One region of the Rhizobium sp. 57MFTsu3.2 genome, then DNA from elsewhere that is predicted to be linked to it. Evidence: predicted binding sites of a transcription regulator. Region 1 holds the regulator's gene; each other region holds the start of a gene.
What was found. The regulator PhoB, encoded in region 1, activates phosphate uptake and scavenging genes when phosphate is short. The targets are predictions, from matches to a motif close to TGTCATNNANCTGTCAT.

Region 1 (7,823 bases):
GATCGTAGCCGAAACCTTCGGCGAAACCTTCAAGGACTTCAAGACGCCGGTCGTTGAATCCGGCGGCACGGGCGCTGGCCTCAAGGAATTCTGCAAGGGCGTCGGCCCGGACACCATCGACGTTGCCAACGCTTCGCGTCCGATCAACGCCAAGGAACTGGACGCCTGCAAGGCAGCCGGCGTCACCGACATCCAGGAAGTGAAGATCGGCTATGACGGCATCGTCTTCGCGACCGACTCGTCCAACCCTGATGTCGCCTACGTCCCGGCCGACATCTATAAGGCTCTGGCTGCCCAGGTCGTTGTTGACGGCAAGCTCGTCGCCAACCCTTACAAGAAGTGGTCGGAAGTCAACCCGGCACTCCCGGCTGTTGACATTGCTGCCTACATCCCGGGCGAAAAGCACGGCACGCGCGAAGTCTTCGAACAGAACGTTCTTGCTGCTGGCTGCAAGGCTTCCGGCGCTCTCGACGTCATCAAGGCTTCGATCTCTGACGCCGCCGCTCAGACCAAGGCTTGCGTCGCAGTCCGCAAGGACGGCGCTGCTGTCGACATCGACGGTGACTATCCGGAAACGCTGGCACGCATCGCTGCCAACAAGACCGGCGTTGGCGTCTTCGGCCTTTCCTTCTATGAAAACAACGCCGACAAGCTGAAGGTTGCGACCGTCAACGGTATCGTTCCGTCGACCGAAACCATCTCCGACGGCACGTACCCGGTTTCCCGTCCGCTGTTCTTCTACGTCAAGAAGGCACACCTCGGCGTCATCCCGGGCCTGAAGGAATACGTCAACTTCTTCGTATCCGAACAGATGATCGGACCGGACAGCCCGCTCGTCGAGTACGGCCTCGTTGCCGCTCCGGACGGTGAGCGCGACGCGATCCGCAAGGGCGTTGAAGACGGCAAGACTATGTAATGACCTTGCCGGCGCGATCACCAGATCGCGCCGGCTTTGCCTTGTTCCGCCAAGTCGGGACGGGGTCTGAACTTCTGCAAGTTTGAGAACCGGATCGGTCCGCCTGCCGTTTCCGCTTTTGGGGTCAAAGGGCCTGGGACCTAAACGAATGGGTACATCCATCATACTCTTGTGTCTCGTGGTGCTTGGCGCCGTTGCTTTCATCGCAGCGCGCAGCCGTGCTACGGCACTTGCCGGGGGCAAGTCCTCCGCGCTGCATTCGCGACCGGGCTACTACGGCGCCTATGCCGCCATCTGGGCGGTGCTGCCGGCACTTATCGTGCTGTGCGCCTGGCTGGCGATCAGCCCTTCGATCATTGAGTCTTCCGTCCGTGGCACTTTCCCGGATGACGTCAAGGCGCAGCCGGCCGCGCAGCAGAACCTGAATTACGGGATGGTCAGCGCGATTGCGCGCGGCTTGCCGCTCCTCACCCCAGAGGAGATCAGCGGTGCTGCCAGCGATCCGGCTGGCCTCCAGGCAAAGCTTGCTGCAAAGGGCGTTCCGCTGGCCGGCCAGCCGCAGCCATACATGATCGACGCAGCGCAAAAGCTGAACGAAGAATCGGCTTCCAGCCGCCTCGTCATGACGGCGGTCGTCCTCATCCTTGCCGTTGCCGGCGCATTCTATGCGCTTCGTGAAGTCGCTCCGCGATTCCGTGCACGCAACCGCGTCGAACGTGTCATGCTTTGGGGCCTGCTCCTGGCGTCCTCGATCGCCATCCTGACGACGATCGGTATCGTTCTGTCAATGCTGACGGAAGCCGCGCATTTCTTCGCGGTCGTTCCTGCTGCAGACTTCTTCTTCGGTACGGTCTGGGATCCGCGCTTTGCCGGTGCCGGCGGCTCGTCCTTCGGGCAATTCGGCCTGATACCGCTGCTGCTAGGCACGCTCTACATCGGCTTCGTTGCGATGCTGGTGGCGGTGCCTGTCGGCCTGTTCGCGGCGATCTACATGGCGGAATACGCGGCCCCCGCGGTGCGATCGATCGCAAAGCCGCTGCTCGAAGTGCTCGCTGGTATTCCGACGATTGTTTACGGCTTTTTCGCCCTCGTCACGGTCGGCCCCTTCCTCCGCGACCTGTCTTCGCAGGTAAACGGCCTCCTTACCGGCAATTATGCGAACTTTATTCAGGCGCAGAGCGTTCTGACAGCGGGTATCGTCATGGGCATCATGCTGATCCCATACGTTTCGTCGCTCTCCGACGATATCATCACCGCTGTGCCGCGTGCGCTCCGCGATGGTTCGCTCGGTCTCGGTGCGACGCGTTCGGAGACAATCAAGAAGGTGGTGCTTCCCGCGGCGCTGCCCGGCATCGTCGGCGCGCTTCTGATGACTGCATCGCGCGCCATCGGCGAAACCATGATCGTGGTGCTGGCGGCGGGTGTCGCAGCGCGCATCCAGATCAACCCGTTCGAGCCAATGACGACAGTCACTGTCAAGATAGTCAATCAGCTCACTGGTGATCTGGAGTTCACCTCGCCGCAGACGCTGGTTGCCTTCGCGCTTGGTATCACGCTGTTCTTCATCACGCTTTGCCTCAACATCTACGCGCTCTATATCGTGCGCAAATACCGGGAGCAGTACGAATGACGGATATTGTTTCTCCGGGTCAGGGCGTTGTCGTTTCGAAGGCGCCTGAACGTCGCGACATCGGCCTCAAGCGCCGCTATGCCGCCGAGCGCCGGTTCCGCATCTATGGCATCGCTGCGATCTCTTTTGGCTTGATCTTCCTGGCGGTTTTGCTGACGAGCGTCGTCAGCAAGGGCTACACGGCCTTCCTGCAGACGGCGATCACGCTGCCGATCGAGTTCAGCGAGAAAACCATCGACCCGAACAACAAGCGCGCAACGGATCCGTCCGTGCTGATCGCGGCCAACTATTCGGTTCTCATCCGCGACGCGATGGTCAAGACGCTGAACCTCAATGCATCGAGCCGTCCCGAGGTGCGTGACGCGACCGCTATGATCTCCAAGGGCGCGCCGATCCAGCTGCGCGACATGGTCGTTGCCGATCCGTCGCTCATCGGCAGGACAGTCAACATCACCCTGCTTGCAGACGCCAACGTTGACTCCGCCAACAAGGGTCAGATTGACCTCAAGGTCGACGAGAAGAACCGCAAGGTGAACGACAGGCAGGTTGGCTGGATGAACCAGCTGGCGGAAACCGGTGCGCTGCACAAGAAATTCAACACCGGGCTCTTCGTCAACGGCAACTCCAGCCGTCCCGAGGCCGCCGGTCTTGGTGTCGCCCTGGTTGGCTCGCTTTATCTGATGTTGATCGTGCTCGTCCTTTCCCTGCCGATCGGCGTTGCCGCTTCGATTTACCTCGAGGAATTTGCACCGAAGAACAAGCTGACGGACCTGATCGAGGTCAACATCAACAACCTCGCGGCGGTTCCCTCCATCGTCTACGGTCTGCTCGGTCTTGCTGTTTTCATCAACTTCGCCGGCCTGCCGCGTTCAGCGTCGCTGGTTGGTGGCCTGGTACTGACCCTGATGACCTTGCCCACGATCATCATCGCGACCCGCGCAGCGCTTCGCGCCGTCCCGCCATCGATCCGCTCGGCCGCGCTCGGCCTCGGCGCCTCCAAGATGCAGATGGTCTTCCACCACGTCCTGCCGCTTGCGATGCCCGGTATCCTGACCGGCACGATTATCGGTCTGGCGCACGCGCTCGGGGAGACGGCGCCGCTGCTTTTGATCGGCATGGTCGCTTTCGTCGCGAATGCTCCGGCGACGCCCATGGAGCCTTCGACGGCCCTGCCGGTGCAGGTCTACATGTGGGCCAATGAAGCCGAACGCGCCTTCGTCGAGCGGACCTCCGGCGCCATTATCGTCCTGCTCCTATTCCTGATCCTCATGAACCTCGGAGCCATCCTCTTGCGTCGTCGCTTTGAGCGCCGCTGGTAAACGGAGTAAACATTATGAACATGTTGACGGAAGCAGCAGTTGAGAAAGCGGTTGATCAGAAGATGAACACCATTCCCTACAAGATGATCGGCCAGGACGTCTCCGTTTACTACGGCGAGAAGCGCGCGCTGTTCGACGTGAAGCTGAACATCCGTGAAAACACGGTGACCGCCCTGATTGGCCCATCCGGTTGCGGCAAGTCCACCTTCCTGCGCAGCCTGAACCGCATGAACGACACGATCGACGGTTGCCGCGTCACTGGCAAGATCACGCTCGATGGCGAAGATATCTACGATCCGGATATCGACGTTGTGGAGCTTCGCGCGCGTGTAGGCATGGTGTTCCAGAAGCCCAACCCGTTCCCGAAGACGATCTACGAAAACGTCGCCTACGGTCCGCGTATCCATGGGCTCGCCAAGTCGAAGGCCGACATGGACCAGATCGTCGAACACAGCCTGCAGCGCGCCGGCCTCTGGAATGAGGTGAAGGATCGCGTTCACGAAGCCGGCACCGGTCTTTCCGGTGGTCAGCAGCAGCGCCTCTGCATCGCCCGCGCCGTCGCCGTCAGCCCCGAAGTCATCCTGATGGACGAGCCATGCTCGGCACTCGATCCGATTGCAACGGCCAAGGTCGAGGAGCTCATCCACGAGCTCCGCGAGAACTACACGATTGTCATCGTGACGCACTCGATGCAGCAGGCCGCCCGTGTTTCGCAGCGCACAGCCATGTTCCACCTTGGCAACCTCGTCGAGGAGAATGACACCGACAAGATGTTCACCAACCCGGACGATCCGCGCACCCAGGACTACATCATGGGCCGCTTCGGTTGATCGGCCGTCTCGGTAGCACTTACGATATTCAAGGATGAGCCCTATGGCATCGACACATATCTTTTCTGCCTACGACGATGATTTGAAGTTCCTGTCCCGCCGTATCTCGGAAATGGGCGGCTTGGCCGAGCAGATGGTCTCGGATGCCGTACGCGCGCTCGTAAACGGCGATACGGCTCTTGCCCAGAAGGTCATCTCGGACGATGTGATCCTCGACCACGCGGAGCGCGAGATCGGCGACAAGGCGATCGTCACGATCGCCCGCCGCCAGCCGATGGCGGCCGATCTTCGCGAGATCATGGGCTCCATCCGCATCGCGGCAGACCTGGAGCGCGTCGGCGACCTGGGCAAGAACACTGCCAAGCGCGTCATTGCCGTACAGAGCGCCGGCGTGCCGCGCAAGCTCGCCCGCGGCCTCGAGCACCTGTCCGAGCTCGCCCTCGTCCAACTCAAGGAAGTCCTCGACGTCTACACGAGCCGTGCTGCCGACAAAGCAAAATCGGTCCGTGAGCGCGACGAGGAAATCGACGCGATGTACACCTCGCTGTTCCGTGAAATGCTCACCTACATGATGGAAGATCCGCGCAACATCACCAGCTGCACGCATCTTCTGTTCTGCGCCAAGAACATCGAGCGCATCGGCGACCACGCCACCAACATTGCCGAAACGATCTACTACATGGCCACCGGTGCCCAGCCGGAAGGCGAACGTCCGAAGGACGATACCGCCAACACCGTCGGCGCAGTCACTGAATAGTCATTCCGCGACCGCGCCCCCAGGAGACCGAAACGAATGATCCCTAAAGTAGCTGTCGTTGAAGACGAAGAAGCGCTGAGCGTGCTTCTCCGCTATAACCTTGAGGCCGAAGGCTTTGAGGTCGATACCATCCTGCGCGGCGACGAGGCCGAGATCCGGCTTCAGGAACGCACGCCGGACCTTCTCATCCTCGATTGGATGTTGCCGGGCGTGTCTGGCATCGAGCTCTGCCGCCGCCTGCGCATGCGGCCGGAAACCGAGCGCCTGCCGATCATCATGCTGACCGCCCGTGGCGAGGAAAGCGAACGGGTTCGCGGCCTCTCGACCGGTGCTGACGATTACGTCGTCAAGCCGTTCTCGACGCCGGAGCTTGTCGCTCGCGTCAAGGCGATGCTGCGTCGTGCCAAGCCCGAGGTGCTCTCGACGCTGCTGAAGTGCGGCGATATCGAGCTGGATCGCGAGACGCACCGCGTTCACCGCAAGAGCCGCGAAGTCCGCCTCGGCCCGACCGAATTCCGCCTTCTCGAGTTCTTGATGGCATCGCCCGGCCGCGTCTTCTCGCGTTCGCAGTTGCTCGACGGCGTCTGGGGTCACGACATCTATGTCGACGAGCGTACTGTTGACGTCCATGTCGGCCGCCTGCGCAAGGCTTTGAACTTTTCCAACATGCAGGACGTCATCCGCACCGTGCGCGGTGCCGGCTATTCGATGGAAGCCTGATCCTTTCAGGCGAGAGCCTGAGAGGTCTTTCCCTTACAACGAAAAACGGGCCCGCGAGGGCCCGTTTTCTTTATTCCTTATCCGGCTTCCGGGTCAGGCGACCCGGTTAGCGGCCTTGCGGCGCTCGTTGACCGGCTGGTAGGCCATGCGCTGATGATACGTGCAATACGGGGAAGAGTCCGGGGACTCGCAACCGCAGAAGTGGAAGTCGTCATTGAGCGGATCGCCGACCGGCCACTTGCAGGTGCGCTCGGTGAGCTCGGTGAGGCCAAGGCGGCGAGAAATCGGAACGATTACATTTGCGGCCGGACGGAAGCGGACTTCCTCCACCGTATCGATTTCGATCTCTTCCTTGAGCATCGTCGCGCCCTGTTGGCGGGTAACGGTGCGTGTGGTGATCCGCGAGGCGTAGTTCGTGGCGCGGGGCGCCGAAGTCGTGCGCTTGGGGGTTCTGACGGTGGTCGTCGAACCGCCGGCCTTGGCACGGCCGGGCAGACTCAAACGATGGACTTTACCAATGACGGCGTTACGACTTACACCGCCAAGTTGTGCTGCGATCTGGCTGGCGCTCAGGCCTTCGGACCACAGCTTCTTCAGTTTTTCAACGCGCTCGTCTGTCCAGTTCATGCCCCTGTCTCCGCCTTATTAGCGTTGGTGTAGGCAGAATCCTTCACCGTTGCCACGGACGTATCCGAGGCAAGAAACGCTTACTCAAATTTTGGTGACTAGTTCCGCCGCATGCAGCCTAGTAATTGAGTTTTAACCTAGTGTGAGGCCGACTCCGTGACAAGAGTCGGTTGAATCTCGGGGAATCGATTTTCAAGTTTTCCCCAACTTGCTGGGCGTGAGAGTCATTTATGCAACATAGTTGTTGATAGGTCGAGCGCCTCGGGATGGCTGCTTGACGCATGCAGCGAAACCTCAGTTTTGTTGACATTGCAGTGCGAAAAGTAAATAGTGCTGCTCGCCGCCGAAAGGCGGCATTTTTAATTTTCCGGACCTGCTTTCCTTAGCCGGAGTCCGGCTGCTGATGATTGCTGATAGGAGATCGCGCCATGGCTGAAGCCGCGCTTTACGACACCTACTCTCGTGCCCCGCTGCGGTTCGAGCGAGGAGAAGGCGTGTGGCTGATCAGCGAAACGGGCGAGCGATATCTTGATTTCGGCGCGGGCGTTGCCGTCACCTCCGTTGGCCACAGCCATCCGCATGTGGTTGGCGCGCTGAAGGAGCAGGCCGACAAGGTCTGGCATCTGTCCAACATCTATGAGATCCCGGGTCAGGAAACACTGGCAAAGCGGCTGACCGATGCGACCTTCGCCGATAAGGTGTTCTTCACGAACTCCGGCGCGGAAGCCTTGGAATGCGCGATCAAGACCGCGCGCCGCTATCAGTTTTCCAAGGGCCATCCCGAGCGGTTCCATATTATCACCTTTGAAGGCGCCTTCCATGGCCGTACGCTGGCGACGATTGCCGCCGGTGGCCAGGAGAAATACCTCGAAGGCTTCGGTCCCAAGGCGCCCGGCTTCGATCAGGTGCCGTTCGGTGATCTCGATGCAGTCCGCAGCGCCATCACAAATGAAACGGCCGCGATCCTCATCGAACCTATTCAGGGGGAAGGCGGCGTCCGCCCGGCGACGAACGAGTTCCTGAA
Region 2 (7,823 bases), on a different contig from region 1:
CACGAACAGCGAGCGGCAACTTCTCACGGAAGGTCCGGTAATCATTCTCGTCGAACCCCAAATGGGGGAGAACATTGGGATGGTCGCGCGGGCCATGGCGAATTTCGGCCTCTCGGTACTGAGGCTCGTCAATCCGCGTGACGGTTGGCCGAACGAGAAGGCACAGGCCGCCGCCTCGAAGGCCGACCACGTCATCGAGGGCACCAAGGTCTACGACACACTCGAGCAAGCTATCGCCGACCTGAACTTCGTTTACGCAACGACAGCGCGTGAGCGCGATGGCTTCAAGCCCGTACGGTCGCCCGTCGTGGCGGCGCAAACGCTGCGCGCCAAATTCCAGGCAGGCGAGGGCAGCGGCATCCTGTTCGGCCGCGAGCGCTGGGGACTCACGAACGAGGAGGTTGCGCTGGCCGACGAGATCGTCACCTTCCCGGTCAATCCTGCCTTTGCGTCGCTCAACATCGCCCAGGCGGTATTGCTGATGTCCTACGAGTGGATGAAGTCGGGCATGGAGGATGTCGGATCCGTTCCCTTCCAGGCGATGTCGCAGACGCAATCCACGAAGGAACAATTGTTCGGTCTCTACGACCAGTTGGAAGAAGCGCTGGATGCACGCAATTATTTCCATCCGCCCGCGAAAAAGCCGAAAATGGTAGACAACCTCAGGGCAGTCCTTTCCCGTCGCGCGTTCACGGAGCAGGAAATCAGCGTGTTGCGCGGCGTAATCTCCTCCCTCGACCGCTTCTCGCGGAAATATCCGCGCGGGAGGCGGCCGCCCGTCGACGTCAAGGAACAGTCGGAAGATGACAGCAGCGCTGAATGAGCTGAAACCGGTTCTGGTCTTCGATTCCGGTATCGGAGGGCTGACCGTATTGCGGGAAGCGCGCGTGCTGATGCCGGAGCGCGGCTTCATCTACATTGCTGACGATGCCGGCTTTCCCTATGGCGGCTGGGAAGAGCAAGCACTGAAGGAACGGATCATTGGTCTTTTCGCCAAGCTGCTTGACGAGCATGATCCCGAAGTCTGCATCATCGCCTGCAACACGGCCTTTACGCTTGTTGGCACCGATCTGCGTGCGGCGTTTCCGCAGATGACCTTCGTCGGCACGGTACCGGCGATCAAGCCGGCCGCCGAGCGGACACGCTCGGGGCTTGTCTCCGTGTTGGCAACGCCGGGTACGGTCAAGCGGGCCTATACGCGCGACCTGATCCAGTCCTTCGCGCAGCAGTGCCATGTGCGTCTGGTCGGGTCCGAAAATCTGGCCCGAATGGCCGAGGCCTATATCCGCGGTGATGTGGTGTCGGATGAGGCTGTTCTTTCCGAGATAGATCAATGCTTCGTGGAGAAAGACGGATCGAAGACCGATATCGTCGTGCTCGCCTGCACGCACTATCCCTTCATGGCGAACGTCTTCCGTCGACTTGCGCCCTGGCCGGTAGATTGGCTCGATCCCGCTGAGGCAATTGCCCGGCGTGCCCGCAGCCTCGTGCCGCATGTCGCCGATGCCGTGCATCCCGATAATTTCGACTTTGCGGTCTTCACCTCAGGCAATCCCGATTTTGCGACGAGGCGGCTGATGCAGGGTTTTGGTCTCAAGGCTTGATGGGCTGCTTGCAGGGCTGACCGGCTGGTCAGGCGGCTCCCGCGCAATCGCGTCGAACGTTGATGCGATAGGGGCTTTCGCAAGATCTGATGACTGCGCAAACTGAGGGTTGTGATTCGCATCGATCCCGCCAGGCTCCGCATGTCCTTCCAAAAACTTGTTATGGCTATCTTCTTCCTGCAACCGATTGCATTTGGCAGCTGGTTGCCGCGCATTCCCGAAATCCAGGCTCGTCTGGGGCTCGGTCCTGCTGATCTTGCGCTGGCGCTGCTCGGCATGCCGGTCGGCATCCTCACGACGCTGCCTATCGCCGGACGAGTGGTGTCGCGCATCGGCGGCAAAACCACAGTCATCGCAGGATTTGTAGTTTTCTCGGTGATTGTCTGCCTTCCTGCCTTCTCCCGCACGCCGGTTGAATTGTTCATCGCGCTTGCCCTCCTTGGCGTTGCCATGTCGACGTTGGAGCTTGGGCTTAATGTCGAAGCCGATCGTGCTGAGAAGGATACCGGCTCTGTTATCATGAACCGCTGCCATGGCTTCTGGAGCCTAGGCATCATGGCCGGCAGCCTGCTTGGTTCGGGAATGGTGGCGATTGCCGCGCCGGCCGAAGGGGCGATCATGGCGGCTGCCTTCGTCGTTTTGCCGTTTGCCATTGTAGCAAGCCTCCGCCTGCCCCCCGATCGCGAAGCTGGCGCGGCGCCGCCGCATATGCCGATCAAGCTGCCAAGCAGCGCGCTGCTCGGCATCTGCGCCTTCGTCTTCGGGATTACGATGACCGAAGGAGCGATTGCCGACTGGTCTGCCGTCTATCTCAAGGACGTTTTCCAGACCGACGGCATGATGACCGGTATTGGATATACGATTTTCGCCATGATGGTGGCGGCGGGCCGTTTCAGCGGCGACCATCTGAAACAGCGGCTCGGGGCGATTTCACTGGCCCGGGGCTGCGGCGCGGCTTCGCTGGTGGGCATGCTCATGGTCGTCTTTGCCTGGCATAGCCTGGTGACGCTGGCGGGCTTTGCACTGGTTGGGATCGGTGTGTCGGTCGGCTTTCCGCTGGCTGTTACCGCGGCGGCAAGCCTCAGGGATCGACCGGCGGCCGCCAATGTCGCGATCCTATCCTTCATGGCACTGACCGGCTTTCTGATTGGACCGCCTCTGATCGGTTTTATCGCGGAGGTATCAGGGCTACGGGTCGGATTGGCGGTCTTGCTGGTACCTCTCGCGGTCAGCCTGGCCTTTACGCGAATGTTGAAGGCAAGTTTCTGACGTTTTTCTTCTGTGGGTTTGCGCGGGCGTGTTGCCAAAGACACGGCCAAACCTGCTAGGACGCCGTGTTTGATTGAAAGAGGAATGTAACATTGCAGGTTGGTATCGATATGGGATCGGCGTCGGGAGGCAATCCGGCCACGCTCGATATCGAAGAGCTTCTGGCTACCCGTCTTCTGGTGCAGGGCAATTCCGGCTCCGGCAAGTCGCATCTGCTCCGCCGTCTGCTGGAGCAATCAGCGCAGTGGGTGCAGCAGGTCATCATTGATCCCGAAGGTGATTTCGTCACACTGTCGGACAAGTTCGGCCACGTCGTCGTCGACGGCGAGCGCACCGAGGCCGAATTGGCCGGTATTGCCAATCGTATCCGCCAGCATCGCGTCTCCTGCGTTCTGAGCCTCGAGGGTCTCGATATCGAGCAGCAGATGCGCGCCGCAGCCGCTTTCCTCAACGGCATGTTCGATGCCGACCGCGAATACTGGTATCCGGTTCTCGTCGTGGTCGACGAGGCGCAGATGTTTGCGCCTTCGGTCGGCGGCGACGTCTCGGAAGATGCCCGCAAGATGTCGCTTGGCGCCATGACGAACCTGATGTGCCGCGGCCGCAAGCGCGGTCTTGCCGGCGTGATCGCGACGCAGCGCCTAGCAAAGCTTGCCAAGAACGTGGCCGCGGAAGCCTCGAACTTTCTGATGGGGCGCACCTTCCTCGACATCGACATGGCGCGTGCTGCCGATCTGCTCGGGATGGATCGCAGGCAGGCGGAAATGTTCCGCGACCTGAAGCGTGGCAATTTCGTTGCGCTTGGGCCGGCCTTGTCCCGCCGCCCGCTGCCGATCCAGATCGGTAATGTCGAGACCTCGGCGCGTTCGTCGAGCCCCAAGCTCATGCCGCTGCCGGACGCACCGCAGGACGTCGAAGACCTGATCTTCACCCCGGATCCGGAAGAATTTCAGCGGCCGATCGTTCGGCGCGCCGCGCCCGCACCACGGCCGACCACCGATATTCTCGCGGAGTTGTCGCGATCGGCTCCTGCTGCCTCGGCTCCGGTTTCGGAGACGCGTGCGCCTCAGCCCGAGCTGTCGGTCGAGGAACGGGAGGAGCGGCTGACGGCGGTGCTCAACGAAATACTGGACGATCCGAGCTCCGGATTCCGAACGGATTCCGTGCTTTACCAGGAGTTCCTGGTGCGACTTCGCATGCGCCGGGTTCCAGGCGCTCCGATGTCTTTGTCGGAGTTCCGACGCCGCGTGGCGATTTCGCGTTCCGGCGTAGGTGCGGCGACCGCAGAAACCGAGGCCTGGGGAATGGCGTTGTCGCTCTCTTCTGGCGTCACCGACGATCTTCAGGGTGTTTTCCTGATGTTGGCAAAAGCGGCAATTTGTGGCGAACCATGCCCCTCGGATGCGCGGATTGCGCGCGCTTACGGCACCCACTCGGCCCGGCGTGCGAGACGTCTACTTGGCTATTTCGAGGAGCAGGGGACTGTGGTCGTGCACACGGACTTCGCCGGCAAGCGCATCGTCGCTTTCCCCGACATGAGTTGCCAGACGGCTCCCGGCGATGCCAATGCGCCTGATGTGGATGAGGTGCGCTCCGCAGCGGAATGACGGCCGAATTGACGGCAAATAGCGCGCGGACAATGTGCCCGGTTTATAGTCGATCCCTAATGTCACACGAAGCAGTTGCTTTTGTCACAAGAGCTTCATTCGGGTGGTGGATAAGGCGCGCGACCCGTGCGGTCGATGCGGATTATCAAAAGGAGATCTCGGTCATGAGAAACAACGTTCGTCACCAGCTGCTGCGCCTTGTCGTCGGCGGCCTGCTTGCAACCGTTGCCGTTCAGCCTGGCTATGCAGATGATGCGGCGAACAAGCTTCTGGAACGTGCGGCAAGCGCCGATCTCAGCGCTCCCGGTGGCGCACGCCGCCTTTCCGGCGACATCACCGAGGCTTATCGCGCCGCGCTCATCGATACCCGCCCGAAGAACGTCATCCTCCTGATCGGCGACGGCATGGGCGACTCCGAGATCACCATCGCACGCAACTATGCGGTCGGCGCGGGCCAGTATTTCAAGGGCATCGATGCGCTTCCGGTCACCGGGCAATACACGCATTATTCGCTCGAAAAGAAGACGGGCAAGCCGACCTATGTGACCGACTCTGCTGCCTCGGGCACCGCTTGGGCGACGGGCGTGAAGTCCTATAACGGCGCGATCGGCGTCGACATTCATGAGAAGAGCCACGAAACGCTGATCGAAAAGGCAAAGGCTGCCGGTCTTGGCACAGGCAATGTCTCGACAGCCGAACTGCAGGATGCAACGCCAGCCGTGCAGATCGCGCACGTGACCCAGCGTAAGTGCTACAGCCCGGCATCCACCACAGAGAAGTGCCCGACGAACGCGCTTGAAAACGGCGGCAAAGGTTCGATCAGCGAGCAGTTGCTGGATACGCGCCCCGACGTGACACTCGGCGGGGGCGCAAAGAGCTTCGGCGAGACCGCCAAGGCCGGCGAATGGAAGGACAAGACGCTTCGCCAGCAGGCGGAGGAACGAGGCTACAAGATCGTCTCGAACCTTGACGAGCTCCAGGCCGTTAAGCAGGCGAACGACAGTGCGCCGGTACTCGGCCTGTTTGCCGAGGGCAATATGCCGGTTCGCTGGGAAGGCCCGAAGGCCAGCCATTACGGCAATGTCGAGAAGGAGCCGGTCGTCTGCAAGCCCAACGAGAAGCGCACGTCGGCAACCCCGACGTTGGCACAGATGACGGCCAAGGCGATCGAACTGCTCAGGACGAACGAGAAGGGCTTCTTCCTGCAGATCGAGGGAGCGTCGATCGACAAGCAGGATCATGCCGCCAACCCGTGCGGCCAGATCGGCGAAACGGTTGATCTCGATGAAGCCGTTCAGGAAGCGTTGAAGTTTGCGCAAGAAGCCGGCGACACGCTCGTCATCATCACCGCCGATCATGCGCACGCGAGCCAGATCATCGATGCCGACGCCAAGGCTCCGGGCTTGACGGAAGCGTTGATGACGAAGGACGGCGCCGTGATGGCCGTGAGCTACGGCAACTCCGACGATGCGGATGACCAGGGCCATACCGGCTCGCAGCTTCGCATTGCTGCTTACGGGCCGCGCGCTGCCAATGTCACTGGCCTGACGGACCAGACGGATCTGTTCTATACGATCAGCGACGCGCTCGGCCTGAAGACCGAGACGGCCAGCGCGAAGTAGGCCGCGTCGGCGAATGCCACGGGCGAAAACGTGGAATTGTGATTGACATTCCAGCGACTTCGCCCTAAAGACCGCCCCAGCACCGGGCAGAGATGTCCGGTGTTTCATTTGACATGTCCCGTGGATTTGTCCTGTTCGCGTAATGGGATGATCCTGTCGGATCCTCGAAAGAAGATCAAAGGAGGGCGTGTTTCCTTCACGCGGTTTGGCAACAGACCGTTCTAACTTTCTGAAAGGAAATACGATGAGCAAGCGCGAATCGTCCAAGTACAAGATTGACCGCCGTATGGGCGAAAACATCTGGGGCCGTCCTAAGTCCCCGGTGAACCGCCGCGAATACGGCCCGGGCCAGCACGGTCAGCGCCGCAAGGGCAAGCTCTCTGACTTCGGTGTGCAGCTGCGCGCCAAGCAGAAGCTGAAGGGTTACTACGGTGACCTGCGCGAGAAGCAGTTCCGCGCGATCTTCGCTGAAGCCGACCGCCGCAAGGGCGATACCTCGGAAAACCTGATCGGTCTTCTGGAGTCTCGTCTTGACGCGATCGTTTATCGCGCCAAGTTCGTTCCGACCGTTTTCGCTGCTCGCCAGTTCGTCAACCACGGCCACGTGACCGTGAACGGCGTCCGCGTAAACATCGGTTCTTACCGTTGCAAGGCTGGCGACGTCATCGAAGTTCGTCAGAAGTCGAAGCAGCTCGTTTCCGTTCTGGAATCTGTTGGCTTGGCTGAACGCGACGTTCCGGACTACATCGAAGCTGACCATAACAAGATGGTTGCTACCTTCGCTCGTGTTCCGGCGCTCGGCGACGTACCGTATCCGGTCGTCATGGAGCCGCATCTGGTGGTCGAATTCTATTCGCGTTAATCGCGAGGCGTTTTCGCATACGGAAAAGCCGCCTCCTGGGGCGGCTTTTTTGTTATCTGGGGAGATACGATGACGGACTTGCAGGCAGTTCTCGATAGCATCCACAAGGAGCTGACCCCCCGTATCGGCGAGGGCAAGGTTGCGGACTACATTCCGGAACTCGCCAAGGTCGACCCAAACCAGTTCGGCCTAGCGGTCGTCACCGTGGATGGCAAGGTCTACAGCGTCGGCAATGCCGATGTCCCGTTCTCCATCCAGAGCATCTCGAAGGTTTTCATGCTGACGCTTGCACTCGGCAAGGTCGGCGAGGGACTGTGGAAGCGGGTCGGCCGCGAGCCTTCGGGCTCGGCGTTCAACTCGATCGTCCAGCTCGAGCACGAGCAGGGCATTCCACGCAATCCCTTCATCAACGCGGGGGCAATTGCCGTGACCGATGTTGTCATGGCCGGCCATGCGCCACGCGAGGCTATTGGTGAGTTGCTGCGCTTCGTCCGCTATCTCGCCGATGACGAGTCGGTCACCATCGATGATCGCGTTGCAAGGTCCGAGACACAGACGGGCTACCGCAATTTCGCGCTCGCAAACTTCATGCGGGCCTATCGCAACCTCGATCACCCAGTCGAACACGTGCTTGGCGTCTATTTTCACCAGTGCGCCCTGTCGATGACCTGCGAGCAGCTGGCGAAGGCCGGGCTGTTTCTGGCCGCACGCGGCAGCAATCCGATGACTGGCCACTCCGTTGTGTCGCCGAAGCGGGCGCGACGTATCAACGCGCTGATGCTGACATGCGGCCACTATGACGGTTCCGGCGACTTTGCCTATCACGTCGGTCTCCCCGGCAAGAGTGGTGTCGGCGGTG
Region 3 (7,823 bases), on a different contig from region 1:
GCTCGATCATCATCGGGCCGCGATCTTCCAGGTTGAACATGGCGTATGCAACGGCTTCGCCCGGAGCGTTGGCCAGGAGAACGCCGTTCGTGCGGCCGCCGATTTCACCCTTGTAAGGCTGGTAGTCCTTGAACAGGCGGTTCATCACGGCAGTGCCGCGCGTATCCGTCAGGAGTTCCGACTGGTAGCCGATCAGGCCGCGGGTCGGCGCGTTGAAGACCAGGCGAACGCGGTTGCCGCCCGAAGGACGCAGCTCGGTCATTTCAGCCTTGCGCTCGGACATCTTCTGCACGACGACGCCGGAATGCTCTTCATCGACGTCGATGACGACTTCCTCGATCGGCTCCATCAGCTGGTCGTTCTCGTCGCGGTGCATGACGACGCGCGGACGCGACACGGCGAGCTCGAAGCCTTCGCGGCGCATGGTTTCGATCAGAACGGCGAGCTGCAATTCGCCGCGGCCGGAGACGTAGAACGAATCCTTGCCTTCGGCTTCTTCGATCTTCAGCGCGACGTTGCCTTCTGCTTCCTTGAACAGGCGGTCGCGGATGACGCGCGAGGTGACCTTGTCACCTTCGGTGCCGGCGAGCGGGCTGTCGTTGACGATGAAGGACATGGTGACGGTCGGCGGATCGATCGGCTGCGCGGTCAGCGCCTCGGTGATCGCGGGATCACAGAAGGTGTCGGCAACCGTGCCCTTGGAGAGGCCGGCGATCGCGACGATGTCGCCTGCATGCGCTTCATCGATCGAGGTGCGCTCGATGCCGCGGAAGGCGAGGATCTTGGAGATACGACCGGATTCGATCAGCTTGCCATCCTGGCCGAGAACCTTGACAGCCTGGTTCGGCTTGATCGAGCCGGAATTGATGCGGCCGGTGATGATGCGGCCGAGGAAGGGGTTGGCTTCGAGGATCGTGCCGATCATCGTGAACGGGCCTTCGGCAACCGTCGGCTCCGGAACGTGGTTGAGCACGAGGTCGAGCAGCGGTGCCAGACCCTGGTCCTTCGGGCCTTCAGGATTGACGTTCATCCAGCCATCGCGACCCGAACCGTAGAGGATCGGGAAGTCGAGCTGTTCGTCGGTCGCGTCGAGGCTGGCGAAGAGGTCGAATACTTCGTTGATGACTTCTTCATGGCGGCCATCGGGACGGTCGATCTTGTTGATCGCAACGATCGGACGGAGGCCGACCTTCAGCGCCTTGGAGACGACGAACTTGGTCTGCGGCATCGGGCCTTCGGAGGAGTCGACCAGAACGATCGCGCCGTCCACCATCGAGAGAATACGCTCGACTTCACCACCAAAGTCGGCGTGGCCGGGGGTGTCGACGATGTTGATGCGAACGCCCTTCCACTCGACCGATGTCGCCTTGGCAAGGATCGTGATGCCGCGTTCCTTTTCCAGGTCGTTCGAGTCCATGACGCGTTCTGCAACGCGCTGGTTCTCGCGGAACGAGCCGGACTGTTTCAGGAGTTCGTCAACCAGTGTCGTCTTGCCATGGTCAACGTGCGCGATAATCGCGATGTTGCGAAGTGCCATATGTCTATATCTCTGAAGCTGGGGCGCCGCGCTGGGAGAAGGCGCCAATTTCATTTGGGCGGCTCATACAGTGTTTTTCGCGTTTGCGAAAGGGGGGAGGCCGGATTGCCTGCCATGCATGGACGTCAACTCGATATCTGCGGATCGAGCGTCGTCCGCCACAGCTCGGTATCGTTCCGATCCATCAGCCTCACGGTCAGTTGCTCGGTCTGCCCGTCGATGTCGACAAGCCCGAAGAACTGCATGCCTGCCGACGGCGGCAGGTTCTGCTCCGCACCGCCGGGTGCGGCTTTCATGAACTTCACCTCCGGTCCGAAAGTCATGTCGAGTTCCTGCGGCCCATAGGTTCCGGAATGCAGCGGACCCGCAACGAACTCCCAGAATGGCAGGAACTCGCGGAACTTGGCCTTACCGGGATCGTAATAGTGTACAGCCGTGTAGTGCACGTCGGCTGTCAGCCAGATCATGTTCGCTATGCCGGCATCGCGGATGAAGCGCAGCAGATCGGCGAACTCCAGCTCGCGGCCAAGCGGGGCGCCATTGTCGCCGTTGGAGATCGACTCGCTGCCCGTCCGGTGGCCGTAATCGTCCCAGATCACCAGCCCGATCGGCAGATCGCAGGCGATCACCTTCCAGGTCGCGGTCGAGCGCACCAGTTCCCGCTTCAGCCACGCCAGCTGGCGCTCGCCCAAAAGCCGCGACTCCGGCGTCGACTCGGCATCGAGCCCATGACTGTTCGGGCCGCGATAGGAGCGCAGGTCGATGAAGAAGACATCGAGCAGCGGACCGTAAGACACCTTGCGGTAGATCCGACCGGGCTCATCGGCCACGTAACGGATCGGCGTCATCTCGTGGAAGGCACGGCTTGCGCGGGCAGCAAGCGTGGCGATCGATTTTTCCTTGTAGCGATCATCATCACGGAGGTCGGTCGAGGGCGACCAGTTGTTCAGCACCTCGTGATCGTCCCATTGGTAGAAGACAGGGCAGACCGCATTGAACGCCTTCACGTGCTCGTCGAGCAGATTATAGGTCCACTGGCCGCGAAACTGGTCGAGCGTCTGCGCGATGTCGCGCTTTGCCTCGGTGACGACGCGGTTTTTCCAAACGCCGCCATCTCGCAGCCTGACCTCGTCCGTGATCGGATTGTCGGCGTAAATAGTGTCGCCCGAATGGATCATGAAATCCGGGCGATGGTAGGCGATCGTCGAATAGGTGCGCATCCCCTCCTCGTCGATGCCCCAGCCCTGGCCGGCCGTATCCCCAGACCACGCGAAGCGGATGCTGCGCTTGCCCGCCGGCGCCGTGCGAAACTGTCCATGGATGGGTTCCGACAGGTCGTTGAGGTCCTGCAGGTTGGCCGCACGAAAGCGATAGAAGATCTCTTGATCATCAGGGAGATTCTGGAGCAGCAGCTTTCCCGCAAGATTGGTGCCCGGTGTCACGTCTATGGGCGCGACGCGCACCGCGTTGGCGAACCGGTCGCTCGTCGAATACTCGACATGCAGTCGTGCCGGCCGGTTCACCTGCGCCCAGACCATACCCGAATTCGCATCGACATCGCCGGATTGCACGCCTGCTGTAAAGACCGGGCGACTTGACGAGCCGCGCGCATAGTAGGGCATCGCCAGCCCCGCCAGTGCAAATCCGCCAACGGCGCCCATGGATGAGAGGAAGCGTCGGCGGGTTGTTTCAGTCAATGTCATGCCAAGGTCTATCCGGCTAACGGGAGGGCCGAACCTATGGCGGCTGTCATGTCATGCGTTTGAAGGCGGCATGACGGTTTTTCGAAACTTCAGCGACAGTTTTGCTACGAGGCGTCGCCGGTGAGGCGCTATTCCGCCACCAAACCACTGCGGCGAAGCAGCGTCAGCAGCAGAAGCGGCAAGAGCGTCGTGATGAGGATAGCGATGAAGGCCATCGCCATGCCGAGCCCGATCGATCCCTGTTCGAACTGGCGCCAGATGAAGGTGGCGATCGTCTGCATGCCGACAGGCGCCACGACAACCGAGGCCACCAGTTCGCGCGAGGCGAGCGCAAAGACCAATAGCATCGCCGAAGCAAGGCTCGGGAAGACGAGCGGCAGGAGGATGCGGCGAAAGGCGGTTACCCCGCTTGCGCCGAAGACCCGGGCCGCCGCTTCCAGGCTATCCCCGATCTGCTGGAAGGCCGCGGTCGTATAGCGCACCGGCTGCGGCAGCAGTATGCAGCAATAGGCGAGCAGCAGGATGAATGCCGTGTTGTAGGGGGTCGCCGGCAGCCATGGCATGTTCCAGGCAAGGATCAGCCCGACGGCAACGACGATGCCCGGCAGCGCATTCGGCAGGATCGTCATCGTGTCGATCGCCACGCGTCCGCGGATCTTCGTCTTGACGACCGTATAGGCGGCCAGCACGCCGATGAGCCCGGTAATCAAGGCCGTGCCGATGCCAAGCGAGAAGCTGTTGGCGAGCGCCCCCAGAGCGCCGGCAATGTTGTTGAAGACCGACAGGAAGTTTTCGGCGCTGATGTTGTCGAGCGCCAGACCACCGGAAATCGTCCGCGACAGCGCCGTGAGCAGGATCGATAGCAGTGGCACGCCCGTTGCCAGGAAGGCAACCACGGCAAAGGCGATCATCACGGGAACCTTCATCGCCCCAAGCGGTCGCTTGTCCTTGGCAGCAGGTTTGCCGCCCACCGTTTGATAGGAGCGTCGGGCGAGGATCCATCGCTGCAGCAGGAATGTCAGCAGAGACATGACGACGAGCAGGATCGACAGGATCGCCGCTCCAGGCAGATCGATCGGCCAATCCGAGATCCGCAGGTCGATACCGGTGACCAGCACCTGGAAGCCGGCACGACGACCAAGGGCAGCGGGCGTACCGTATTCCTCGATCGCCGCGGCAAAGACCAGCATCAGGCTGGCAACGAGCCCGGGCGCCGACAGCGGCAGCGTGATCCGAAAGAAGGCGCGCGCCGGCGACGCGCCAAAGACGCGGCCGACATCCGCATAACGCGCACCAACAGCCTCAACCGTGCGCGACACGGCGAAATAGACCACCGGAAAGGTATTGAAGGCCATGACCATGGTCATGCCGAAGAGCGAGAAGAGGAAGGGCGCGAGGTTAAATCCCGCGATCTGCTGAAGATAGCCGCGCGGCTGCAGCGCCATGATCCAGCCAAGCGTCGCGATGTAGGGCGGGATCATGAATGGGACGAGCAGGAGCACATCCCACAGCGGTGCAAGCGGAATGCGGTAGAGTGCCCGAAACACGCCGAGCGGCACCGCCACCAGCGCCGAGGCCAGCACCACGCAACTGCCGAGCAGAATGGTGTTCCCGGCCATGTCGATCAGCGCGCTATCGAAAAGCGTCGCAGCAAGCGAGGAGAAAGGGCCCGCGAACGAGCCCTGTCCGATGTTGGGGAAGATGCCCTGAAGCACAACGGCGATGAATGGAACGGCGACGACAACGGTCAAGCCCGCGATCGCCAGCCAGGCGGCCGGCGCAGCACCGCTACTATCGTTCGTCCTCATCGCCCTGCCCTTATTTGCCGCCGAACGTGTCGGTGACCTGCTTCAGCGTTTCCTTCCGCTTGCCGTAAACGGCAGCGGTGTCGTACTTCAGCAGCTTCAGATCGCTGATCAGCGGACGGTTTGCCGGAATGTCGGTACGAGCCGGCATCAGCATCTGGTCGGCAACGAGCGTCTGGCCTTCGTCGGATAGCATGTAGTCGATGAACTTCTTCGCCTCGTCCTGGTTTTTCGACCAGTTGAGGATCATCGCCGGACGCGGCGCGATGACGGTGCCGGATTCCGGGAAGATCACATCGATGGCCTCGCCCTTTTCCTTGGCGTTGAGCGTGATGTAATCGACGGCGCCGAAGACAGCGGCCTTGGCACCCTGCAGAACCGGGTTCAGAGCCTCGGCATTGGCGCCGGCGATGATCGCGCCATTATCCTTCAGATCCTTGAAGAGCTTGAAGTCGTCCTGGCCGGCCAGTGCCGCCGTCAGCTCGAAGGACGAGCCGGATTGCGCCGGATCCGGAATATTGACGAGGTCCTTGTATTCGGGCTTCGTCAGGTCGGCCCACTCGGCGGGCTTCGGCGTGCCGCTCTTGGTGTTCCAGGCGATGCCGAGCGCCGAGATGCCCTGGGCAACGGCCGTGTCGGTCTTCAGGAAATCAGGAACCCTGGCGGCGTTCGGGCTGCTGTAGGACACGAGCCAGCCGCGCTTGGCGAAGTCGGTTGCCGTATCCCAGGAAGCCGAAATGAGAACGTCGACCACAGGGTTCGAGGCTTCTGCTTCGATACGGGCCATGACCTTGCCGGTCGTTGCCTGGAAGACATTGACCCTGACCCCAGTCTGTTTGGTGAAGCCGGCCGACAGCTTGTCGATCAGCCCCTGCGGACCGGCGGTATAGACCGTGATGTCGGCGTGGGCGACGCCCGCCATCAACGTTACGGCGAGAACGCCGAAAGTGATGCTCTTCAACGACTTAAGCATGCTCCAAATTCTCCTCTTTGGACAAATGAATTTCTTTGCCGAACCAGCGGATCTGGCCGGGATCGATCGACAGACCGATGCCCTCGCCGGGCCGCAGCTTGGCGCGGCTCAAAACCTGCAATTCGATCTTTTCGGCGCCGACCAGCGAGACGGTCGCCAGATGACCATCCCCGCGGAACTGCGAACGCAGCACCGTTGCGGCAAGTGTGCCTGGCAGGATCTCGCCCGCGCTGATCGATCCGGTGGGGATGAGGACGCGAACGGCGCAATCGACACCATCGACGCCGCGCAGCAATGCAAGGCCGCTACCTTTGAAGAACCAGTGTTCGTCGCGGTATTCGAGTTCGGCGACACCGCCGAGGCGCAGGAAGTCGGCCACCTCGGGCGTTGCGGGCTTCTCGATCAGCTCGTCGGGCGATGCCAGCTGCTCGATCAGCCCGCCACGCATGACGGCAACATCATCCGCCAGCGTCAGCGCCTCGCTATGATCGTGCGTGACGTAGATTGCCGTCAGGCCGAGCGTCGCGATCAGCTCGGCAAGTTCGCCGACCATGTTTTCACGCAGTTCGCGATCGAGATTGGACAGGGGTTCGTCGAAGAGAATGAGCTGCGGTTCGGCAACGATCGCTCGCGCGATCGCGACACGCTGTTGCTGGCCGCCGGAAAGATCGCTCGGCCGGCGGTCGGCATAAGCACCGAGACCGACGCGTTCGAGCGCCCGCATCGTCCGCGACTGCCGTTCGGATTTACCGACGCCGCGCATTTCGAGCGGAAAGGAGACGTTGCCGCCAACGGTCATGTTCGGCCAGAGCGCATAGTCCTGAAATACCATGCCGAGGTTGCGCTTTTCCGGCGGCGAGAAGGCGCCAGTTGCGGCATCGGCAACGGTGCGTCCGGTAATCGCGATCGAACCTTTCGTAGGCGCGAGCAGTCCGGCGACGAGCCTCAGAAGAGTGGTCTTTCCGCAACCGGACGGCCCAAGCAGCGCCAGCGTCTTGCCCTTGGAAAGCGAGATATCAATGCCCTTCAGAACGGGGGTCGCCCCATAGTGCAATTCCACGCCGGCCGTCGAAACGGCCGCATTGGTCTCTGAAGGTTGAGGGGTCATGAAAAAACCGGCATCGGTTGAAAATCGATGCCGGTTGCTTATTAACCTTCAATGACAGTCATGTGACGAAGCGGCAAGAAGCCGTCTTCCATCAATACTTTAGCCGTCGCGTATCGATGACGCGCAATACCTGCCGCCTCAGGCGTCGCTGCCCGACAGTTCTTCAAAGGTCGCAAGACCCTTCTTCACCAGCATGGCATCCGGGCTTGGCAGCTTGCCGCGGAAACCCTTGTAGGCATCCTCAGGATCGATCGCGCCACCGACGGAATAGATGTTGTCCTTGAGCTTGGCCGCCATCTCGCGATTGAACGCGTCGCCGGTTTCCTCGAAGGCGGCAAAGGCATCCGCATCGAGCACTTCGGACCACATGTAGGAATAGTAGCCGGCTGAATAGCCGCCCGAGAAGATGTGCTGGAAGTGCGGCGAGGCATGCCGCATGACGATCGACTTCGGCATGCCGAGCTCCGACAAGACCTCCGTCTGCACGACCATCGGATCCTCCACCTTGTCGCGGGTGTGGAACGCCATGTCGACAAGCGCAGACGAGGTGAACTCGACCGTATTGAAGCCGGAATTGAAGGTGCGCGCGGCCAGAACCTTGTCGAGCAGGGCCTGCGGCATCGGCTCGCCGGTTTCGAAATGCACGGCATATTGCTTCAGGATCGCGGGCACCGTCAGCCAGTGCTCGTAAAGCTGC
Region 4 (7,823 bases), on a different contig from region 1:
AAACGCGATACGCTCGACCTGTGCGGTGGCTGTTTCGAACTCTTCATCGCGCGTGTTGTCGATGCGCTTTTCGAAGGCAGCCAGAATGTCATCCTTGTTCAGGCCCTTAACCGCGATGATGAAGGGAAAGCCGAACTTTTCGACATAGGCCGTGTTGAGCTCGGTGAAGCGGCCATGTTCCGCGGCGCTCAGCCGATCGAGCCCGGCGCCTGCCTGCTCTTTCTTGCTGTCTTCGGTAAGCTCACCCGCTATCGCGAGACGTCCGGCAAGATCGGGATGGGCACTCAGCACGCCGAGCCGCTCCTCCGGACTCGCCGCCCGGAAGATGGCGACGAGCGCCGTGTGGACACGATCCACCGTCAGTTCGTCGCCGACGAAACCGTCGTCATAGGCACGCTCGGCAATGAACGGCGAATGTTCAAAGACACCGCCGTAGCGTGACACGAACTCGTCCCGCGAAAGCATCAGATTGTCTCCGGCTTGTGGTGGGCATGCCAATGCTGCGCGATCTCGATTCGCCTGGGTATCCACACCTTGTCGTGCTTCAGCACATATTCGATGAAGCGTTTCAACGCTGCGGCGCGACCGGGACGACCGACGAGACGGCAATGCAGGCCAACCGACATCATCTTCGGGCTGCCGGCCTTCCCCTCTTCATACAGCGTATCGAAGGCATCCTTGAGGTAAGTGAAGAACTGATCGCCGGAATTGAAGCCTTGCGGCGTTGCAAAGCGCATGTCGTTCGTCTCGAGCGTATAGGGTATGATCAGGAACGGGTTGTCATCGACACCCTTCACCCAAAACGGCAGATCGTCGGCATAAGAGTCAGAGGAATAAAGGAAACCGCCCTCTTCCATGACGAGGCGCAGCGTGTTGTCCGAAGGCTTGCCTTGGTACATTCCGTAGGGACGTTCGCCGGTCAGTTCCGTGTGGAGGCGCACGGCTTCCTGGATATGCTTGCGCTCGACGTCTTCCTGGAAGTCCTTGTACTCAAGCCAGCGGTACCCGTGGCTGGCGATCTCCCAACCGGCTTCCTTCATGGCCGCGACCGCCTCCGGGTTGCGCGCCATAGCAAGCGTCACCCCATAAACGGTGGCCTGAACCTTGAGCTCCGTGAACATGCGCCACAAGCGCCAGAACCCGGCGCGCGAGCCATATTCGTAAATCGATTCCATATTGAGGTTTCGCTGACCCGGCCAGGACGCGGCACCTACAATTTCCGACAGAAGGTTTTCGGAGGCAGGATCGCCATCGAGAATGCAGCTTTCGCCGCCTTCTTCGTAATTGATAACGAACTGAACGGCCACGCAGGCATCGCCCGGCCACTTCGGGTCGGGCGTGTTGCGACCGTAACCGATCAGATTGCGCGGATAAGTTTCGGATACCATGAAATCACCTTCCTGAAAGTCGGCGAAACGGTAGCATCCAGAGAAGGAATGTCGAGACGGAAAGTACGCAACAGAGTTTTGCCTTTGCGGCGCAAACTCTTAGGCCAGTGTAGGAACACGATCTCGACGTGCGCTGACCTTGCCCATCGGATGCAGCGAATGCACGCTAAACGGCCCGCCATTCCCCTCTTCGACCATCAGCGCGACATTGGCGACCTTGACGGGATCGGCGAGGACTGGCTCGAAGGCGTTCCGAAGCGCCTGCTCGACCCGTGGCATGTCGCAGTGGCTGACAGGACCGGTCAGCGGCATATGAAAGCGAAACTCGTCCATCACAAAAGGGCTGCCCCAGCGATACAGATTGGCGAACTGCGCCGCCGACAGGCCACCCGGGTCCGTCCGCTCGATTTCTGCCTCGCTCAACGGCGCCCGGAATCGGTCGAACTCTTGAACGACGGCACTGGAAAGATAGTGGACATGTTCGCAAGGCCGCGACGGAACGAGACTGTAGAATACACCGAGCCTCGCCACCTCAAGCTGATGGATGTGAAACGGCGTCAGCGTTCCACAGAAGCGCATCAGATCCCGCAGAAGTTGCGCCTCCGTTACGTCAGCGGCGAGGCGGAAGGGCGCCTTCAGAACACCTTGGAAGCCATAGCGGCGCGGTAGCGCCGTATGGAAGGCAATCTCGTGAATGCTCAGGCCGCGGATCGCTGTCGGCTCGACCATCTCGCCAGAGAACACGTTTCGACCCAACCAGTTTGCAGCCACGTGCGAAAGCGGGTCGCTCGCAGCGGGTGTAAAGCAAATGGCATAGCGCATCCAATTTCCTCCGTCGAACAAACGGCACAGCCCTCCGTCGGCGCCGCGGTTGCGCTAGCAGATAGGTGATTTGCATGACAGAATAACGAAAGGCAGGAGGTGCTAATTCACGTTTAGCGTGAAGCGACGCAGATGTGATTGGCGAGCAAGAAGCTTTCCGGCAGCGCGAAGGGCGGCTGGCGGCCGGCCGCGAGGTGGATCGCTGCCGCAGCCAGACGGTGCGCCAGGCCGAAGCTGACCTTGAAGCCGCCGGTCAATGCGATCAGGCCGGCATGGTCGGGATGGACGCCGATCATCGGATCACGATCGATCGCTTTCGGCCGCAGACCGGCCCACCGCTCAACAACGGGCGCGCCTCGCAACGCCGGCACCAATTGGGCAGATGCCTCAAGCAGCGCGTCGAGCTGCTCGTCCGTCGAGAATGGTTCGTCGAAGCGATTCTCGCTGGTGCTGCCGACGGCGACATGGCCGCCCTCATGCGCAACGATATACAGCCCGTCGCGAAAGATCGTCGGCAAGGACGGGGCTATGTCGACTTTCAGCAGGGCTGCCTGGCCTTTGACGGGCTGGCCCAGCGGCTTCACAAGGCCACCGGTATACCGCTGCAGCAATGGAAAGGATTGGTGGCCGGCAGCGACAATGCACTGTCTGAAAGCAATGTCACCTGCACTGGTAATCGCAACCTTGCGCTCAAGAGCGAGATCATCGACCGAAACGTTTTCGGTAACGCGGACGCTCCGTGCGTCGCGCAGTGATGCCGCTAGGAGCGCGATGAGCGACCGCGGCGCGACTCTGGCGGCAAGCGTGTCGTGCACGAAGCCGCTTTCACCTGCCGCTGCGTCCAGCCAGTTGTCCTGGGGAGGCTTGTCGAGCACGCGCCAGTGGTAGCGCTGCTCGCCGGCGATCCAGCGATGCTTGGCATCCCGGGAATGACCGAGCGCGATCTCGCGCAAATGCGGCTTCGGCAGCGGAATGAGGCGGCCCGAGCGCCGATAGCCGGCGGAAAGACCGGTCTGCCGTTCCAACGCTGCAATCTCCGCCTCCAGAGAAACGAGCGCATCGAACTGAAATTGCTTCTTGGCATTCCACTTGTCCGGCATGTGCGGCATCAGCGCCCCGAGCAGGCCGCCGCTCGCGCCGTGACCAAGCCGGCCGGCTTCGATGAGCCATGCATTGATGCCCAGGCGTTCCGCCTGAACCGCTGCCCATAGCCCCATGATACCGCCACCGATGATCAGCAGGGCAGTCGATGATTGACCGGAACGCGCGGTCGGACTATCGGCTTTTGGCATGACAGATACTGATCCCGAAAAGAGTGCTGGCCTCCACCAGCCGCTGGAGTGGCGCGACGGCGATATGCCCTATTCACCGGCCTTTGGCGACCATTTTTATTGCCAGACCGATGGCCGGCTGGAATGCGGACACGTTTTCCTCGCCGGCAACGGTCTGCCGCAGCGCTGGCAGGATAACGGCGACTTCCTGATCGGTGAGCTCGGCTTCGGCACAGGTTTGAATTTCGCCGAAACGTGGCGGCAATGGAAACTCTTTCGGCGCAACGGGCAGCAACTACACTTCATGTCGTTTGAACTTTATCTGATGCGGCGTGGGGAAATCGACCGTGCGCTTTCTCATTGGGCCGAGATCGACATCGAGCGGCAAGCCCTGGCGGCCGCCTGGCCGGAAACGCCGGAAGCAAGCGTCTTCCTGCGGCTCGATGACCAGACGTCGCTCAGCGTTATCCGCGGCCATGCTCTCGAAGGCGTCGCGGCCGCGCAAGCCGGCTTCGATGCCTAGTATCTCGACGGCTTCGCCCCATCGCGCAATGCCGACATGTGGTCTGAGGAATTGATGCGCCTCGTCTGCGAGAAGACGAAGCCAGGCGGAACCTTCGCGACCTATGCGGCGGCCGGCTTTGTCCGACGAAACCTGATCGCCGCCGGCTTTGCGGTGGAGCGTCGTGCCGGCTTTGCCGGAAAACGCGAGATGCTCTGCGGCATCAAATCCTAGACCCCGCGTGCTGCTCGCTCGCGCGCAGCCACAGCGCAAGCTTCTCTTCGAGCAGTTCCGGGCTGATCGGTTTTGACATGTAATCGTCCATTCCGGCGTCCAGGCAGAGATCGCGGTCGACCTCCAGCGTATGCGCCGTCACTCCGATGATCGGCACGCGATGACCTTGTACGCGTTCGCGATCGCGTATTGCGCGCGTCGCGTCGTGGCCGTTCATGACAGGCATCGAGACATCCATCATGATGATGCGTGGTGCGCAGCGATCCCATGCCTCGACCGCCTCCTCGCCGTTGCCGACGACGAGAAAACTGAGGCCGGTTTCCTGCAATATCTGCGTAAAGACGATCTGGTTGACTTCGTTATCTTCCGCAACCAGCACGTCGATGAACTCCGCCGGCGGCCATTCGGAAGGCTCAGCTTTGGCGAGCGGAGGCGGCGCTGCCTCCGGAACCGTCTTCCCCGCCGCAGCGATCTGTTTCGTGCGACTTGCCCGCACGACGTCAACGATGGTGTTTCGCAGCACGTTGGCCCGCGCCGGCTTCATCAAATAGGCTTGACCGTTAAGCGCGGCGAACTCTTTCTCCGTCCCGGAAATGTCCATTGAGGTCAGGAAGATGATCGGCAGCCGTTCAAAGCGGCTGTCGGCGCGCAGCTTCCGTGCGATGTCGGCGCCGTTCATGCCCGGCATCTGGTAATCCAGCACGACCGCATCGATCTCGATGCCCAACTCGTTCGCTGCGGCGATTATTGCCATGGCCGCCGGTCCGTCCTCGGCGGCGGCCCCATCGAAGCCCCAGAGGTCCAGCTGCTCGGCCAAAATCTGTCGGTTGACCGCGTTGTCGTCGACGATGAGAACGCGCGCACCCGTCACGTTGACCGGCAAGGGCTTTGGAGCAAGGCGCGCCGCTGCCACGGTGAGAGGCAGGTTTACCGTAAAGACCGAGCCCTCCCCCGGTTCGCTGTCCACCTCGAGGTAGCCGCCGAACAAGTCGACCAGCCCTGCCGTGATGGCAAGGCCAAGCCCGGTTCCCTCATGGCGACGCGTGGAGGATGAGTCGATCTGCGAGAACTTGTCGAAAATGGAGTCGAGCTTGTCGCCCGGGATGCCGATGCCGGTATCCTCGACCCGGATGCGCGCCATGATTTCGTCTTCCGCGCCCGGCGTAAAGCCGACGTCCACAAGGACGTGACCGCGCTCGGTGAACTTTATGGCATTGCCGACGAGATTGGCGATGATCTGGCGGAAGCGGCCGGCGTCACCGATCACGGCCGACGGCAAATCGGGTGCCGCGCGCACCAGCAGCTCTATGTTCTTCTCAGCCGCCGGCGAAGACAGGAGCGTTGTAACGTCCTCGATAGCCTCGACCAAATCGAACGTCGTGCGCCTGAGGGTCATCTGGCCGGCGTCGATCTTGGAGAAGTCGAGAATGTCGTTGATAATCGTCACCAAGGCGTTGCCCGACTTGGCGATGATATCGATGAACGTCTTCTGGCGCGTGTCGAGATTGGTCTTCGCCAGCAATTCGGCCATTCCGAGAACGCCGTTCATCGGCGTTCGGATCTCATGGCTCATATTCGCCAGGAACTCCGACTTGACGCGATCGGCGGCTTCCGCCCGGGATAGCAACCGCTCAAGCTCGGCCTCACGCTGCTTCGCTTCGGTGACATCGGTGAACAGCGCAACCCAGTGCTGCCGCTCGCTGATCGTCGCATCCAGGTTAACCCAGCGCTCTCCGGCGACATGGAACGGCGTCGAAATCGGCTTCTTGGCCGCGATCTTATCGCGCCAGCTCTGCAGGATTTCATCTTCCTGCCCGTTAAAGTCGCCACGTTCGGCGCAAAACCGGAACAGATCGATCCACCCCCGTCCAACTGCGAGATATTCAGGTGGTATGGCGAGGATCTCGCTGAGTGGCTCGCTGGCAAGCAGGATGTTGCCGTCCTGAACGATCAAGAGGCCCTGCGACATCGCCCGTGTCGCGTCCTCCATCAAGTCGCCGAGATGCGCGAGAGCCGCCCGCGTTTCGTGAATTTCCTTCTCCCGCTGGCGGACCGCAGTGACATCAGTATAGGAAAGCAGGACGCGACCGTTGGAAAGGCGGCCGCCCTCGAACAGGACCCGCTTGCCGTTAACCCAGCCCAGTTCTATTGGCGGCTGCTGTTCCGCAGCAAAATGCTTCTCGCGCCGGGCAAGGATCTGCTCCGGCGTGAGCCTGTCCCCATAGCGACCGAGTTGGTGATTGCGACGGATGACGTCGATGAAGGCCAAGCCGTCGAAGCGGTCGTCACGTGGTAGATCCCAGACATCGTAGAACTCGTCATTGGCGTAGAGGACGTTGCGCTCTTCGTCGAGGATCATGACACCGACTGGGAGAGCACGAAGAATGCCTTCAAGATCGTCCGTCAGCGCCCGGCTGCGAGCCAAGTCGGATGCCGAAAGGGTCGGCTTGGCCCCTGTCAGCTGATCGCCGCCGTCTTGATGTGGAGCTGTCCTTTCAAAAATACCGAGCACATAGACGCGGTCTTCGGACGGCGAGAAACTCTCGATCCGCACCCGCTCGCGCCCGAAGCCCCTGCTGTCCAAACAAACGGCACTTTCCTCACTCGCGAAGACGAGCGCGCGCCGCTCCTTGTCTTCGCGGGCCTCCTCTTCCGGCGTATCGATAAGTTCTCGGCTCCGGCAGCCGATGAAATCAGGGATCTCCCTTCCGAAGAAGGATGCATAGGCCTCGTTGACGGCCACATAGCGAAGCTCGCTGTTCTTGACATAGGCGGGGCGCTCCAGATCCGCGATCCGCCGGCAGGCCAGCTCGAGAAGGTCCCCGCTCGATGTCAAAGTTGGTCCTCAGTCAGGAAAAGCTTACTCATCGAGCAAGTATAACGGGCGCTCTTTAACAACCCTTTAACCATAATGCAGCGGCACCCTGCAGGACGCAGGTAACCTGTGCTCTAGCGCCGGCGCGGCCGCTGCGATGCAGCAGTTCAAACCGAATAAACCCTGCGGAACTGTGGTATAGTTTCACTCGTTTCTAAAATGAACTCGTTCAGTTGGCCCGTATACCCGAACGGTTTCGCCTGACGGCTTCAGGAACAAGCATCGTCTACGAAAGGAGACGACCATGTCCGTACTTCATAAAAGCATGGCGGCGGGCTTAATGGCATTGACCCTGACGGGTACAACCCTCATCCCGGCAACGCCCGCGAACGCCAATCATGACTTCTGGGGAGGCGTTGCCGTTGGAGCAGTCGGCGGCCTGCTGCTGTCGCAGGTTGGGCGCCCCTACGCCTATTACGGCTATCCGGGCCCATACTATCGACCGTACTATCGGCCGTATTACAGGTCCTACTATAGGCCGTACTACCAACCCTATTATGGGGGCTACTACAGGCCGGCATATCGGAGCTATTACAGGCCTTATTCGCGGTACTACTACGCGCCTCGGTGCCATATCGTATGGCGGCACAACGGTTGGGGCGACGCTTACCGGACACGGGTCTGCTACTGAGAACGGCGCTGGCATAGGGTGTCGCTGCGGTGGGCGTTGAGCCTGTGCTCTTGACTTTTGGCCCCAACTAGACCAAATGCAGGCCAGCTTTCACCTTCCG

Region 2: phoA (alkaline phosphatase) is a predicted target of PhoB. The motif match lies at 4,563-4,579, and genes of this name have one in related genera.
Region 3: AF71_RS11775 (alkaline phosphatase D family protein) is a predicted target of PhoB. The motif match lies at 3,300-3,316, and genes of this name have one in related genera.
Region 4: AF71_RS20435 (DUF1045 domain-containing protein) is a predicted target of PhoB. The motif match lies at 2,285-2,301, and genes of this name have one in related genera.

The regions. Positions count from the first base shown of each region.
Region 1 is NZ_JDWI01000001.1:10,719-18,541, reverse strand. Features, by position in the region: gene AF71_RS00095 (substrate-binding domain-containing protein) at 1-916, shown strand, start outside; gene pstC (phosphate ABC transporter permease subunit PstC) at 1,065-2,546, shown strand; gene pstA (phosphate ABC transporter permease PstA) at 2,543-3,865, shown strand; gene pstB (phosphate ABC transporter ATP-binding protein PstB) at 3,880-4,695, shown strand; gene phoU (phosphate signaling complex protein PhoU) at 4,739-5,452, shown strand; gene phoB (phosphate regulon transcriptional regulator PhoB) at 5,489-6,172, shown strand; gene AF71_RS00065 (GcrA family cell cycle regulator) at 6,266-6,799, opposite strand; gene AF71_RS00060 (aspartate aminotransferase family protein) at 7,228-7,823, shown strand, end outside.
Region 2 is NZ_JDWI01000003.1:214,687-222,509, forward strand. Features, by position in the region: gene AF71_RS05145 (RNA methyltransferase) at 1-823, shown strand, start outside; gene murI (glutamate racemase) at 804-1,604, shown strand; gene AF71_RS05155 (MFS transporter) at 1,746-2,873, shown strand; gene AF71_RS05160 (ATP-binding protein) at 2,966-4,480, shown strand; gene phoA (alkaline phosphatase) at 4,645-6,102, shown strand; gene rpsD (30S ribosomal protein S4) at 6,347-6,964, shown strand; gene AF71_RS05175 (glutaminase) at 7,034-7,823, shown strand, end outside.
Region 3 is NZ_JDWI01000008.1:192,412-200,234, forward strand. Features, by position in the region: gene typA (translational GTPase TypA) at 1-1,537, opposite strand, end outside; gene AF71_RS11775 (alkaline phosphatase D family protein) at 1,663-3,240, opposite strand; gene AF71_RS11780 (iron ABC transporter permease) at 3,369-5,048, opposite strand; gene AF71_RS11785 (ABC transporter substrate-binding protein) at 5,059-6,018, opposite strand; gene AF71_RS11790 (ABC transporter ATP-binding protein) at 6,011-7,126, opposite strand; gene AF71_RS11795 (M3 family metallopeptidase) at 7,265-7,823, opposite strand, start outside.
Region 4 is NZ_JDWI01000020.1:103,350-111,172, forward strand. Features, by position in the region: gene uraD (2-oxo-4-hydroxy-4-carboxy-5-ureidoimidazoline decarboxylase) at 1-465, opposite strand, end outside; gene puuE (allantoinase PuuE) at 465-1,388, opposite strand; gene AF71_RS20435 (DUF1045 domain-containing protein) at 1,488-2,210, opposite strand; gene AF71_RS20440 (FAD-binding oxidoreductase) at 2,324-3,502, opposite strand; partial or broken gene mnmD (tRNA (5-methylaminomethyl-2-thiouridine)(34)-methyltransferase MnmD) at 3,501-4,217, shown strand; gene AF71_RS20450 (response regulator) at 4,207-7,053, opposite strand; gene AF71_RS20455 (hypothetical protein) at 7,337-7,723, shown strand.